DNA from 3 places in the Serratia sp. Res13-Sevr-LER1-36-b genome. Region 2 is predicted to be linked to each of the others. Evidence: predicted binding sites of a transcription regulator. Region 2 holds the regulator's gene; each other region holds the start of a gene.
The links. The regulator Fur, encoded in region 2, represses iron uptake genes when iron is present. The targets are predictions, from matches to a motif close to ATAATAATGAGAACNACTATCAA.

Region 1: a site for Fur is predicted at 2,398-2,420, ahead of exbB (tol-pal system-associated acyl-CoA thioesterase). Genes of this name have one in related genera too.
Region 3: a site for Fur is predicted at 2,638-2,660, ahead of fepD (Fe(3+)-siderophore ABC transporter permease). Genes of this name have one in related genera too.

What each region holds. Positions count from the first base shown of each region.
Region 1 is NZ_JADACK010000044.1:411,064-415,924, reverse strand. Features, by position in the region: gene IMQ33_RS25660 (MFS transporter) at 1-187, opposite strand, end outside; gene IMQ33_RS25655 (LysR family transcriptional regulator) at 299-1,192, shown strand; gene IMQ33_RS25650 (DedA family protein) at 1,244-1,900, opposite strand; gene exbB (tol-pal system-associated acyl-CoA thioesterase) at 2,490-3,482, shown strand; gene exbD (TonB system transport protein ExbD) at 3,486-3,908, shown strand; gene IMQ33_RS25635 (shikimate 5-dehydrogenase) at 4,116-4,861, opposite strand, start outside.
Region 2 is NZ_JADACK010000037.1:192,549-197,409, reverse strand. Features, by position in the region: gene IMQ33_RS22010 (beta-N-acetylhexosaminidase) at 1-1,863, shown strand, start outside; gene fur (ferric iron uptake transcriptional regulator) at 2,046-2,492, opposite strand; gene fldA (flavodoxin FldA) at 2,818-3,357, opposite strand; gene ybfE (LexA regulated protein) at 3,561-3,848, opposite strand; gene ybfF (esterase) at 4,096-4,861, opposite strand, start outside.
Region 3 is NZ_JADACK010000014.1:79,675-84,535, reverse strand. Features, by position in the region: gene IMQ33_RS09180 (ATP-binding cassette domain-containing protein) at 1-520, opposite strand, end outside; gene fepG (iron-enterobactin ABC transporter permease) at 517-1,542, opposite strand; gene fepD (Fe(3+)-siderophore ABC transporter permease) at 1,544-2,617, opposite strand; gene entS (enterobactin transporter EntS) at 2,778-4,046, shown strand; gene fepB (Fe2+-enterobactin ABC transporter substrate-binding protein) at 4,033-4,861, opposite strand, start outside.

The DNA of each region.
Region 1 (4,861 bases), on a different contig from region 2:
AACTCAGCATGAACGCGTTGGTTACCCAAGCTTGGGCAGATGGGCTGGCGTTGAAAACCTTGCTGATGGTTGGGGTGGCGACGGCACCTCCGGTGAAACTCAGCGGTAATACCAAGGCGGCTAGGCAAATAGCACCGAGAACGTAGTAACGGCCTTTTTGTAGAGAGTGATCGGAATTGTTACCCATTGCGTAATCCCTCATTTTTGTAGCAATCTGGGAAACTAAATCTATAGAGGTCGCAATCTTGAATAAATGGGTTAAAACTCCGCTTATAATGAACAAAAAGGTCTTAATTCTATGGAGAGCCTGACCAGTATCCTCTCGTTCGTGAAAACCGCAGAATCGCTGAGCTTTGTCTCTGCAGCACGTGCCATAGGCATTTCCGCGACGGCGGTAGGAAAGAATGTTGCGAGGCTTGAAGCGTCTCTGAACGTTCGCTTGTTTCAGCGCAGTACCCGCAAGGTTAGCCTCACTGTTGAAGGGGAAATGTTCTACGAACGATGTCGGAAAATCCTTGATGACTTGCAGGACGCTGAGGCCATGCTGTCGCATTCGGTTCAAGCTCCCCGAGGTCGTTTGCGGGTCAGTCTACCCACCATCGGGTACCGCTTTCTGTTACCCATGATGCCTGACTTTCGCAAAGCCTACCCAGAAGTTGAGTTAGAGTTGGATTTCAACGATCAACTTGTTGATCTCATCAATGATGGGTTTGATGTGGTGATACGAAGCGGTGACCTTGTGGACTCGCGGCTGATGTCGCGTAGGCTTGGGCCTTTCCGTTTTGTTCTGTGTGCCGCCCCTGGTTATCTGGAACGTAAAGGACGACCTGAGAAGTTGCTCGATCTGGAGTTGCACGATTGCCTTCGTTACCGTTTTGTCACGACAGGTAAAATCATGGATTGGACATTAACGTCAGACCCGGAAATAACTCAGTTGCGTCTAAATTCTTCCCTAACGTTGAATAACATGGAGGCAATGCTGACGGCGACCATTGACGGGCATGGCATTGCTTACATGCCTGATTTTTTAGTCAAAGAGGCGTTGGCCGTGGGCGATATTGAGACGTTGCTTGATGCTCACACCAAGGATCAAGGGTTCTTTTGGGCGCTCTGGCCCTCAAGTCGGCATCTATCACCAAAGATTCGCGTATTTGTAGATTTTATCTGCAGCCAACTTTTTAAGCAGGGATAAGAGGCATGACGATATGGGTTACTGTGGCGGTGGGCAAAACCGCCACCTGACTCAGGAGGCGCGTTTTTTACGCCAAACGACCAGCATCACGCCTAGCAGCCCAACGACCAACAACACCATCGGCAGGATCATCAGCCCGGCCATCACCTGATCTTCGTGGCGTTTAACCAGCGGGATTTGGCTAAAGGCATAGCCCAGCGTGACTACCGAGCCTACCCACAGCAAGCCGCTGAGCCAGTTAAAGATTTGAAAACGGGCGCTATTGAGGCCCGAAATACCGGCCATGGTAGGCAACAGGGTGCGTACAAACGCCAAAAAACGGCCAATCAGCAGAGCGACCAGTCCGTGGCGGTTAAACAGCATGTGCGCGCGCTGGTGGTATTGCGCCGGTAGCTGTAGCAACCAGCCTTTCACCACCGAGGTATGGCCAAGCCATCGCCCTTGCAGATAGCTGAGCCAACAGCCAAGGCTGGCGGCGACCGTCAGAATAATCAGCGTGGGGATAAAGTTCATCACGCCTTTGGCGATCAAGGCACCTGCCAACAGCAGTAAGCTATCTCCGGGCAGGAAGGAAGCGGGCAACAAACCGTTTTCCAAAAACAAGGTGGTAAAAAGGACGGCATAAACCACCCAAATCACGCTGGGATCGGCAAGTGCAGTAAAGTCTTGCGTCCACAGTGCGTGAACAATCTCTCTTAATACATCCATTCTTTATCCTGGGGTGCCTGGGCTGACTTTCTATAGGCTACCGTGCTGTTATAGCCATGCTCACCGGTAAATTTAGGCCACACACGGCGGTGAGGCCCAAGAGCACAATATAGTGTACCGCTATTAGCTTAAGCGGACATTAAACAGAGCATAGAAAATGTGGCAAAGGCCGTAAAACTCGGAAAAAGTACAGGCAACCGTCGGGATGGCCAAGTAAAAACGCCGTAAAAGCTCGTGCCTTAGTGTGTGATTTTATTCTAGCCACTCCTCATCAACCGGCCCTTACATAGGGGGGAGGATGCTGCGCCCGCAGACGTTTTCCCGCAGTGATTGCGTGATCTATTCACACCGTTTATAGCCTGTTGGGGTAAAAAACAGCCGTTTGAGTGATGATTTTGTTAGCATTATGGGTAGGCAATGTTATGCCAAACGACGCGCAAACCCTGATAGTGACTGGGGTTGTATCATTTTTTGCTCGTCGATGCGTAATTCTTCAAATAATAATGATAACTACTATCAATCCCTGATTGGTTTGATATGATCGCACGCTGAATTCTTCCTTAAATGTTGAAATGGGTGGAGGCACAGCGTGAAAACGGCTGGCAAAATGACAAATCAAAGTGCTCAGGGCGCAGGCCGTGGGCAATGGGGCGCATTGGGGCGCAGTGTGATCGCCTCACTGGTGTTGGTGGTGGGGTTGGCGGGCAACGCTCAGGCGGCTCCGGCCACTGCACCAGCAGTCGCTGAAAGCGTTGCCGCGGCAACGACACCGGCCGCACCAACAACGGTAACCCCAGTGGCGGGTACCCCGGAAAATATCACCCCGGTTAATCCTGAACCGACCATCCAACCGCCTGAAACGCGTGGTATGGATCTTTCCGTCTGGGGTATGTATCAGCACGCCGATATCGTGGTGAAAATCGTGATGATTGGCCTGGTGTTGGCGTCTATCGTCACCTGGACCATTCTGTTTGCCAAAGGCAGTGAGCTGTTTCGTTCCAAGCGCCGTCTGCGCCGTGAGCAGTTGGCGCTGGCCGACGTGCGTTCGCTGGACGATGCCTCCGAACTGGCGCAAAGCTTCTCGCAAGAGAGCATCAGTGCGGTGCTGCTGCAAGATGCGCAGAACGAACTGGAGCTGTCGGCGGCCTCTAACGACAACAACGGCATTAAAGAGCGTACCGGTTTCCGTCTGGAACGTCGCGTAGCGGCCTATGGGCGTCAACTGGGGCGCGGCAATGGCTTCCTGGCCACCATCGGCGCCATTTCACCGTTTGTCGGCCTGTTCGGTACCGTATGGGGCATCATGAACAGCTTTATCGGCATTGCCCATTCGCAAACCACCAACCTGGCAGTTGTTGCCCCGGGGATTGCGGAAGCATTGCTGGCCACCGCGCTCGGTCTGGTTGCAGCTATCCCTGCGGTAGTGATCTACAACATCTTTGCTCGCGTTATTGGCGGCCACCGTGCTCAGGTGGGCGATGTGGCGGCGCAGGTGCTGCTGCTGTTGGGCCGCGATCTGGATCTGGCGGCCTCGGCCGATGCCAAACGTTCGCAGCATGCGCACCAACTGCGGGTGGGGTGAGTTATGGCGATGCGCTTAAATGAAGATCTGGACGACAGCGGCGAACTGCATGAAATCAACGTGACGCCGTTTATCGACGTCATGCTGGTGCTGTTGATCATCTTTATGGTGGCTGCGCCGCTGGCAACGGTAGATATTCGTGTCGATCTGCCCGCTTCTTCCGCTAAACCGCAGCCGCGTCCGGAAAAACCGGTGTTCCTGTCGGTGAAGGCAGACAAGCAGCTGTACGTGGGTGATGAGCCGGTGACGGCGGAACAACTGACGGCGGTGCTGGATCAACGCACACAGGCGAATAAAGAAACCACCATCTTCTTCCAGGCGGACAAGACCGTAGATTATGAAACGCTGATGAGCGTGATGGATACGCTACGCAAAGCCGGCTACCTGAAAGTGGGGCTGGTGGGAATGGAAGGCGTGGCCAAGTAATCTGAAACTCAGCCATTTCCTCTTCTTCGGGTTGCCTAACTCGAGGAAGAGGGCGCTATTACCTGCTTATCCCCGCGAAATCTGCCCCCTTTCCCCGAATTCCCATGATACTGCTGACAACCTCAATCGACTTAACCCATTGATTATTTCAACGGGTCAGCCTGCAGCGCCCTACGTGGTGAGCCAGTTGATATTTTCTCGGGCTATTTAGCCACGAGCATGTGCCGCAGCGCGGGTGATTTGCTCATCGGAAGGGCGCACGCCGGTGTACAACACAAACTGCTCCAAAGCCTGTAGAGCGATCACTTCGGCACCGGTCACCACCTGCAAACCCTGCTCCCTTGCATAACGGATCAGCGGGGTTTCTGCTGGCAGTGCAACAACGTCGAAGGCGATCTTGGCAGTCTTGATAGTGGCCGGTTCAAAGGCCAACTGCTCGGCTTCGCTACCGCCCGCCATGCCGATCGGCGTGACGTTAATCACCATCTCAACCTGTAAATCGCCCACTTCTGGCTGCCACTGATAGCCATATTGCGCTGCCAGCGCCTGGCCTGCCTGTGGGTTGCGCGCAATGATATGGCCGTTCTTGAACCCGGCATCGCGCAGGGCGGCGGTTACCGCCTTGGCCATACCGCCGCTGCCACGCAGAGCAAACGAGGTGGTCGGGGGGATCTGGTATTTCGCCAGCAGTTTGGCGATGGCGATATAGTCGGTGTTATAGGCCCGCAGGAAGCCGTCGTCGTTGACGATGGTATTGACCGATTCAATCGCCGTGGCTGACGCATCCAGCTCATCAAGGAACGGAATACAGCTCTCCTTGAACGGCATGGAAACCGCACAGCCGCGAATACCCAAAGCGCGCACGCCGCCGACCGCTGCCTGAATATCTTTGGTGGTGAACGCCTTATAGATGAAGTTCAGATCCAGTTCCTGATACAGATAGTTGTGGAAAC
Region 2 (4,861 bases):
TATCCGATCAAGACGGATATTAAGCCAGCGGCATTCAAAGGCGATCAGGCCGTTCCAGGTGCCTACCAACTGAAGATCGGCGAGAAAGGTGCCGAGATCGTCGGTTTCGATCAGACTGGGGTGTTCTATGGTCTGCAATCCATCCTGTCGCTAATCCCTTCGGATGGCAGCAAGAAGATCGCGACGCTGGATGCCAAAGATGCACCGCGCTTCCAATACCGCGGCATCTTCCTGGACGTGGCGCGTAACTTCCACCAAAAAGACGCCGTATTGCGCCTGCTGGATCAGATGGCAGCCTACAAGCTGAACAAATTCCACTTCCACCTGACGGATGACGAAGGTTGGCGCATTGAGATCCCTGGCCTGCCAGAGTTGACTGAAGTGGGCGGCCAGCGTTGTCATGACCTGAGCGAGACCACCTGCCTGATGCCACAATATGGCTCTGGCCCGGCACCGCACGGTGGCTTCTTCTCCCGTCAGGACTATATCGACATCGTTAAATATGCTCAGGCACGCCAGATTGAAGTGATCCCTGAGATCGACATGCCGGCGCACGCCCGTGCGGCGATTACCTCCATGGAAGCTCGCTACAAGAAGCTGCTTGCCGAAGGGAAAGGGAAAGAGGCCAACGAGTTCCGCCTGGTGGATCCGACTGATACCTCCAATACCACCTCGGTGCAGTACTTCAACCGCCAGAGCTACCTGAACCCATGCCTGGATTCCTCCAAGAACTTCGTGGACAAAGTGATTGGTGAAGTGGCCCAGATGCACAAAGAGGCCGGTCAGCCGCTGAAAACCTGGCACTTTGGTGGGGACGAAGCGAAGAACATCCGTCTGGGCGCTGGCTATACCGACGTGAAAAACCCGGAAGCGGGCAAGGGTATCCTCGATCTGAGCAAAGAAGACAAGCCGTGGGCCAAGTCGCAGGTTTGTCAGGCCATCATCAAAGATGGCAAAGTGGAAGATATGGAACACTTGCCAAGCTACTTCGGTCTGGAAGTCAGCCAGTTGGTGAAAGCGCACGGCATTGACAGAATGCAGGCGTGGCAGGACGGCCTGAAAGATGCCAAAGACTCGAAGGCCTTCGCGACCAAGCATGTGGCGGTGAACTTCTGGGATACCCTGTACTGGGGTGGCTTCGACTCGGCTAACGACTGGGCGAACAAGGGTTATGACGTGGTGATCTCTAACCCGGACTACGTCTACATGGACTTCCCGTATGAAGTCAGCCCGGACGAACACGGTTATTACTGGGGCACCCGTTTCAGCGACGAGCAGAAGATCTTCAGCTTTGCGCCGAACAACCTGCCGCAGAACGCCGAAACCTCGGTTGACCGTGACGGTAACCACTTCGCCGCCAAGAGCGACAAACCGTGGCCGGGCGCATATGGTCTTTCCGCCCAACTGTGGAGCGAAGTGGTGCGTACCGACCAGCAGATGGAATACATGATTTACCCACGTGCCGTGTCGCTTGCAGAACGTGCATGGCACCGTGCCAGCTGGGAGCAGGATTACAAAGCTGGCCGTGAGTATAAAGGTGGCGAAACCCATCAGGTCGATACCAAAACGCTGGATCAGGACTGGCTGCGCTTTGCCAACCTGATCGGGCAGCGTGAACTGGCCAAGATGGATAAAGCGGGCGTGAGCTATCGCCTGCCGGTCCCAGGTGCTCGTATCATCGGGGGCAAGTTGGAGGCGAATATTGCTCTGCCGGGCCTGGGAATTGAATATTCCACCGACGGCGGCAAACAGTGGCAGCGTTATGACGATAAAGCGCGCCCAGCGGTGGCGGGTGACGTGCAAATCCGAGCAATCAGCCCGGATGGCAAACGCTTCAGCCGTGCCGAACCAGTGAAAGCGTAAGTGAGAACTCCGCCCACCTACGTGTCGGTAGAGGGGCGGAGATAGTGCAAGGTGAGAGCAAACTGCAATTGTGATAATTGAGTGGATATTTTTCCCCGGGCCTGTCCGGGGATTTTTTTGCCTGTCATCCGGGCATAAAAAAACCGCCATTTAGGCGGTTTTCACGTTCTGGCGAGCCAGAATCAGTTCTTGTTGTGCAGCGTTTCGTTCTCGCGGCAGTCACCGGTTTCACAGTGGCCGTACAGGTACAGGCTGTGGTTGGTGAGCTTGATACCGTGTTGCTTGGCGATATCGCGCTGACGCACTTCGATGGATTCGTCGCTGAACTCGATCACTTTGCCGCAGTCCAGGCAAATCAGGTGATCGTGATGGTGTTGCTGAGTCAGTTCGAAAACCGACTTGCCACCTTCAAAATTGTGGCGGGTCACAATACCTGCGTCGTCAAACTGGTTCAGCACGCGGTATACCGTGGCCAGGCCAATTTCTTCGCCCATATCTATCAGTTTTTTGTACAGATCTTCCGCACTGACGTGATGGCATGCCGGATCCTGTAATACTTCCAGGATTTTGAGTCGCGGAAGAGTGACTTTTAAGCCAGCCTTCTTCAATGCGGAGTTGTTATCAGTCATGCGGATTCAGTCCTGTTACTATGCTAATCAAGTTGAGGCGTTCTCGCCTATGGCATCGGTTGGCACAAAGCGTTAATTGCGTCTCATTATAGAACCGGTTGCTGCAAATAGAAACCGCCGGTTGTTAACAAACATATCTTTGCACGTTTACAGGGTAATCATGCAAAGCTTTGATGGATGGGATAAACCGATATCTCAGTCTACCGTGGCGAGGTAGGAAGTTACAAACTTGTAGCTTCTATTGCTCTAATCCGTGATGCCGATAACAGAAGGGCGCGCTATACGGCGCCCCCACCATGTGTTACGTATCCGCCGGGGCAGAGGCTTAGCCGACGATCTCGGCCAGGCTCAGCTCTTCAGTGATTTGCTTGACCCAGGCGTCTACACGTTCGTTGGTCAGCTCCGGTTGACGATCTTCGTCAATGGCCAGCCCGACAAAGTGATCATCGTCTGCCAGACCCTTGGAGGCTTCAAAATGGTAGCCTTTGGTTGGCCAGTGGCCGACGATGGCCGCACCGCGTGGTTCAATGATGTCGCGGATGGTGCCCATCGCATCGCAGAAATATTCCGCGTAGTCTTCCTGATCGCCACAGCCAAACAGCGCCACCAGCTTGCCGTTAAAGTCGATGTCTTCCAGCGTCGGGAAGAAATCATCCCAGTCGCACTGGGCTTCGCCGTAGTACCAGGTTGGGATACCGAGCAGCAGGATATCAAACGCTGCCAGATCTTCTTTGCTGCTTTTGGCGATGTCGTGGATTTCTGCCACGTCGTTGCCGAATTTTTGCTGAAGCGTCTTTTGGATCATCTTGGCAATGTTTTCGGTATTGCCAGTGTCGCTGCCAAAGAAAATGCCTACATGAGCCATAGTAAAGATAACCTTTTAATTCAAATGAATGTGTTGCGTAAACGCGGCCTGAGGCGCTGCCAAGGGCAGGCTTGCTCAGCCGTAAATGCGTATCATGCCAGAAATTTGCCCTGAGGTTTTATCGCGTTTATGCGATGCCTCTGCGGAGGTGGAACCGATCTGGCGTCATCCTTAACGCCGTGCCGCGCGTGCGGCGGCAGAGATCAGTGTTCTGGCTGTTCTTCTGCCAGTTGGGCCAACAGCATTTGTTCGATCAATTCGCTGCGGCTGATATTGCGCTGGTCGGCCAGTTTGTTGAGAGCATCTACCGCGTCTGCGTTGATTTTCAGCTCCACACGCCGTAATCCACGCACTTTGTCCCGTCGTAGCTGATTGCGCTTATTAATTCTAAGCTGTTCATCACGGGAAAGCGGGTTGGTTTTCGGGCGCCCTGGACGGCGTTCATCTGCGAACAGATCCAGCGTCGTGCGATCCGTTTGTTCTTTTGCCATTGTTGCGCTACTGCAAGGGAGTTTGCATCAAAAAGCGGTTTACGCTTCCAGACGGTTCGATTTACACAATTCGGGCCAATAAACCCTAACCCAAATTCACCCCCAGCCAAGTGCAGCTTCACACCTGGACAGGGCGGCAAAATTATAGCGCGCCATATTACCCCAGCAGATGGAGCGCCGACAATGCCTAACTTAGCGACAAACGCGCTAAGCTATTCTCTCTAGCGCGTTTTTTCGCCATTTAAGCTCAGGGCTGGTCAATAAAGCGGTGGATTGCCCGTAATACGGCGTCCGGTTTCTCCGCATGGACCCAGTGACCGGAGCCTGCAACCACATAGGCGCGTGCCTGCGGGAACTGACGGGCGATGTCATCGCGGTAGCTATCCTGCACGTAAGGCGAGAGGCCACCACGGATAAACAGCGTCGGGTGCGGCCAGGGTGGAACCTCTTGCCAGCCGATAATGTTCTCATATTGCTCGATCAACACCGGCAGGTTGAACCGCCAACTACCAGCATGAAAAGATTTCAACAGAAACTGGATCACGCCTTCTTCATCCAGCGTGGCTCGCATGAGCTGCGCAGCCTGCTGACGCTGGGTGATACCCGCATCGGTGACGGCTTGCAGTGCGGTAAAGATCTGGTCATGGCGGCGAGTGTCGTAATCCACCGGGGCGATATCGATCGCCACCAGCCGTTCAATTCGCTCCGGGGCTAGCGCGGTCAACGCCATCGCTGCTTTGCCGCCCATTGAGTGGCCGATTACGATGGCTCGCTCGATTTGCAAGTCGTCTAACAGCGTCAACAGATCCTGCGCCATCGCCGGGTAGGTCATCTCCGCCGCGCGCGGTGACAGCCCGTGATTGCGCAGATCGACCTTGATCACCGTATGCTGCTGGTTCAGATCGCGTGCCAGAACGCCCAGGTTATCCAGATTGCCAAACAGGCCGTGGATCAGCACGATCGGTAGGCTCGCTGGCGTGGCAGCCTCTGCGGCCAATAATTGATAATGTAAT
Region 3 (4,861 bases), on a different contig from region 2:
TCGGTTCATCCAGCAGCAGCAGCGGTGTTTGCTGGGCCAACACCATGGCGATCCACACCCGCTGGCGTTGGCCACCGGAAAGGGTATCGACGGGTTGATCGGCCAACTGCGCCACGCCGGTTGAGCGCATGGCCTGTTCCACTGCCTGCTGATCTTCTTCGCGCCAGCGGCTGAACAGGCTCTGATGAGGGTAGCGGCCACGGGCAACCAGATCGAACACCGTGATATCACCTGGGGCAATTGAGCTTTGCGGTAACAGGCCAAGTTGGCGTGCGACTTCCTTGGTGGGATATTCGCGGATTTGTCGGCCGTTCAGCCATACTGAACCCGCCTGCGGTTGCATCAGGCGGCTGAGGGTGCGCAGCAGCGTGGATTTACCACAGGCGTTTGGCCCGATAATGACAGTCAGTTCGCCGTGAGGAATAGACACTGAAAGATCGCGTGCGACGATTTTCTTGTCGTAGCTCAGCGTCAGGTTTTCGGCACGCAGCGGTGCGGTTAACGGGGTTTCAGCATTCATTTTTTTCGTGACTCACGGATAAGTAACCAAATCAGATAGATGCCACCTATGCTGACGGTCAAGACGCCGACCGGCAACTGATAAGGCATAAACAGGCGCTGCGCTGCCACATCGGCCGCCAGCAATAATAGGGCACCGGTCAGCGCGGTGAGCAGTAAGACATGCTGGTTGGCGCACAGGCGGCGGGCAATTTGCGGGGCGACCAGGGCAATAAAGGAAATCGGCCCGGCCACGGCGGTGGCGGCAGCGGTTAGTATCACGCCGACCAACAACAACAACAGCCGGGAACGTTCAACCCCAACGCCGAGTGCGCAGGCGGTGTCATCCCCCATTTCCAGCAACCGCATGCGCCTTGTCAACGTCAGCAATACCAGTAACGCCAGCAGCAGCACCGCCAGCACCGGCAGGCTTTTCGCCCAGGTGATGCCGTTGAGGGATCCGGCATACCATAGCCCAGCTGTCATGGACGCTTCCAATGAGGCGCTGATGATCATCCAGGTATTGGCGGCCAGCAGCAGGGCACGAACGGCAATCCCGACAATAATCAGGCGGAAGGTTTCTACCCCGTTGCTCCAGGCCAACAGATAAACCACCCCGGCGGTAAGCAGGCCACCCGCCAACGCCCCAGAGGTAATGCCGATAACGCTGCTGTTAAACAGCACGATGGCGACCAGTACGCCGCTATAGGCTCCCGTATTGAAACCAATCACGTCAGGGCTGCCGAGCGGGTTACGCAATAGTGACTGGAAAATCGCACCGCTGAGGCCGAGCGCTGCCCCCAACAGTAAAGCCATGGCCACACGAGGCAAACGCCACTGGGTGACGATCACCGCAAGATTGGCCGGGCCTTCGCCGCGTAACGCGTCGATCACCTGCGCAGCGCTGAGCTGCAAGGTACCAGAACCGAGGGCATAAACCGCCAGCGCAAGGCAGGCGAATAACAACAGCAGGGCAGTTGCTAAAGGGCGCGCCAGCCGAAACGGCTTTTTGGCGAGGATCTGGCGGGAAACCAACAGGCTCATCTTATCCTCCCCGCCGGAACATACGGCGCTGGCGCACCAACATAATCAACATCGGCGCGCCGATCAGGGAAAGTACGATGGAGACCCGCAGTTCCCCCGCGACCAGAAAGCGCCCCAGTAAATCAGCGCTCAGTAGCAGGATTGGCGTTAAAACCAGCGTCCAGGGCAGCATCCAGTTGAGTTCTGACCCCGCCAGCCGCCGGGCAATGTGGGGCATCATCAGCCCGACAAAGGCGATAGGGCCAACGGCGGCGGTAGCTCCGCCACACAGCAGCGTAATAGCCAACAGGCCAAGCAGTTGGGTGCGAATAATTCCGGTGCCGAGCGCCGCTGCAAGCTCACTCCCCATGCTCAAGCTGTTCAACGCCTTGCTAAGCCACAGGGTGATCAGCGTGCCCAGCAGGATTGGCAATGCTACGGCACGTACCACCGCCATATTCTGAATGTCCAGTGTGCCAGCCTGCCAAAAACGCAGCTGATCGAACACCAAAGGATTGAGTAGAGCGATGCCGGTGGTCATCCCTTCCAGCACAGCGGCCAGCGCCACCCCGGCCAGCGTCAGGCGCACAGGATTAACGCGGCTGCCGCCCATTGCGCCTACCAGCGCTACCAACAGCGAGGCAAACAGCGCACCGGCAAAGGCGAACCAAAGATATTGGCTGACATTGGTCGCACCAAAGAAGGTAATGCCCAACACCACGGCGAAACCGGCCCCGGAGTTAACCCCCAAGATACCAGGGTCTGCCAGCGGGTTGCGGGTGAGGGTTTGCATCAGTGCGCCAGCCAGCCCAAGCGCGATGCCAGCTAATACGCCGATCAGCGTGCGTGGCAGACGTGCTTCAGTAATGATGACGCAGTCTGCGCCATTGCATTGGCCACTCAGAGCGGCAACGACGTTACTGAAAGGAATGGATTTAGCCCCTAGCGATAGGCTGAGCATCATTACCAACAGCAGCACGGCAAAGGCGCACAGCAGGCCAAACAGGCGCTGCCAGAAGGAGTGGGATAACCCCAGAAACAGAATGCCCCTGCGGTCAGGAAGCGGAGGAGAGCAATTAGGTGTAAGCCGGAACATGACAGCCCATTGTTAACTGAATATCAATGATATCTATTATCATTATTGATTGTATTTATCTATGGTAGCATGGCAGCCTGACCAGCACTAGCGCTGAGCCTATCGAATATCGTGTCGTTGTTTGTGGAAGATCAAGGATATAAGTTGTGGTGATAACAAAATGAATAAACCCTCTATTTTGCTCGATTTTAGCCTGCTTAGGACCAACCCCGCTTTTCGTGCCGTATTCTGCGCCCGTTTTATTTCGATCCTGGCATTGGGCCTGATGGCGATTGCCATTCCGGTGCAGATCCAGGCGTTAACCGGCTCAACCTTGTTGGTCGGGTTGTCGGTGACCCTGGCGGGCAGCGGAATGTTTGCCGGTTTACTGATGGGGGGCGTGTTGGCCGATCGTTATGAACGCCGTCGCCTGATCCTGTTTGCGCGCTCAACCTGCGGTGTGGGTTTTCTGGGGCTGTGCCTCAATGCTGCGCTGCCTGCACCTTCATTGACGGCCATTTATCTTCTCGCGGTGTGGGACGGATTTTTTGGTGCGGTAGGCGTGACGGCGTTGCTGGCGGCGACACCGGCCATCGTTGGCCGTGAGAATATCGTACAGGCCGGGGCCATCAGCATGCTGACCGTGCGCTTTGGGTCGATCCTGTCTCCCGCTATCGGCGGGCTGGTGATCGCCGGGGCGGGTATCAGTTGGAACTATGCACTGGCGGCCTTGGGGACGTTGATCACTCTGATCCCGCTATTAAAACTGCCCCAGTTACCACCTCCGCCGCAGCCCTGTGAACACCCGCTGCGGGCATTGATCGGCGGCTTCACCTTCCTGTTCCAGAACAAGGTGATTGGCATGGTGGCGCTGATTGGTGCGTTGATGACCATGGCCAGTGCGGTGCGCGTATTATATCCAGCTATCTCGGGCATGTGGCAGGTTACCACCCAGAGTTTGGGGATCATGTATGCGGCGGTGCCATTAGGGGCGGCGATTGGCGCATTTACCAGTGGCCGGGTGGCTCAGATGGCACGGCCAGGCTGGATGATGTTGATAACGGCGATAGCGGCTTTCGTGGCCGTGGGGTTGTTTGGCCTGATGCCTTGGTACGGCATGGCGTTGTTGTGCCTGGTGGTGTTTGGCTACCTCAGCGCACTGAACTCGCTGCTGCAATATGGCCTGATACAGAACCTGACGCCGGACGCGTTTCTGGGCCGGATTAACGGCCTGTGGACCGCGCAGAACGTAGTAGGGGATGCGCTTGGCGCTTTGCTGCTCGGCGCGATGGGGGCATTTATGCTGCCAGCGATGAGTTCGACCAGCTTCGGTTTCGGTGCGGCGCTGCTGGCTGTGGTGCTGGCGTTTGCCATGCGTGGCCTGCGCAACGTGAGCATGGGCGGGCAGAGCGATAAACTCCAACCCGCCACTGCGACTACGGAGAAATAAACAGCTTTTCCAGACGCGTCAGCAAGTTGCTGGCGCTGTAATAATCCAGCCGGAAGGTGTCGTTCCCCAGGGCATAAACCCGCTTGTTCTCCACCGCGGGCAGATGGGCCAGGAAACTGTTGCTCATCAGCCGCTGTACGTCGCTTTCGTCATTGGCGAATAACAGCAGCGTTTGGCCATTCAAGCCTTCTGCCAGGTTTTCACCGCCGAGTTGGACGATGTCTTTCCGCGCCCCTTGGCTGGTGCTGGCGTTGAGTTTGGGCGGCAAGGTGGCCAGGGTAAAGCCTAGCTGTTGCAGCAGTTGCCCTTGTGATGAGTCGGCGGTCCACAGGTTGGCATTCTTGCCATCGCTGCGAAACACCAGTGCCGTTATGGGCTGGGGTGGCAATGTCATCTGCTGTTTCAGCGTTTTCTCACGGCGATCAAACTCGCTGACGATCTTCTCCGCTTGTGCTTCATGGCCGGTCGCTACGCCGAGGATGTTGGCCAGTTCCTGCCAGCTTTTATCGTCGTAGTTCACCACCAGTACCGGAGCGATGGCCGACAGTTGATCGTACAGGCGCACCGCAGAATCGGCTCCGGTAGCGGACATTACAATCAGGTCAGGTGCCTCACCGGCGATCGCCTCGGCGTTGGGTTCACCAATATATAGCCGCTTCACTCCACGTTTGGCCGCAATCTCTCCCCACTGGTGGAAAAAGCCCTGCCGATCCGACAGCCTATTGTTTGGGCTGGTGGCTCCGCTGGCGATCACCGGAGCGTCTATCGCCAGCAGTGTCCCGGTAACCGTCACGCTGGTGGAAACGATGCGCTGT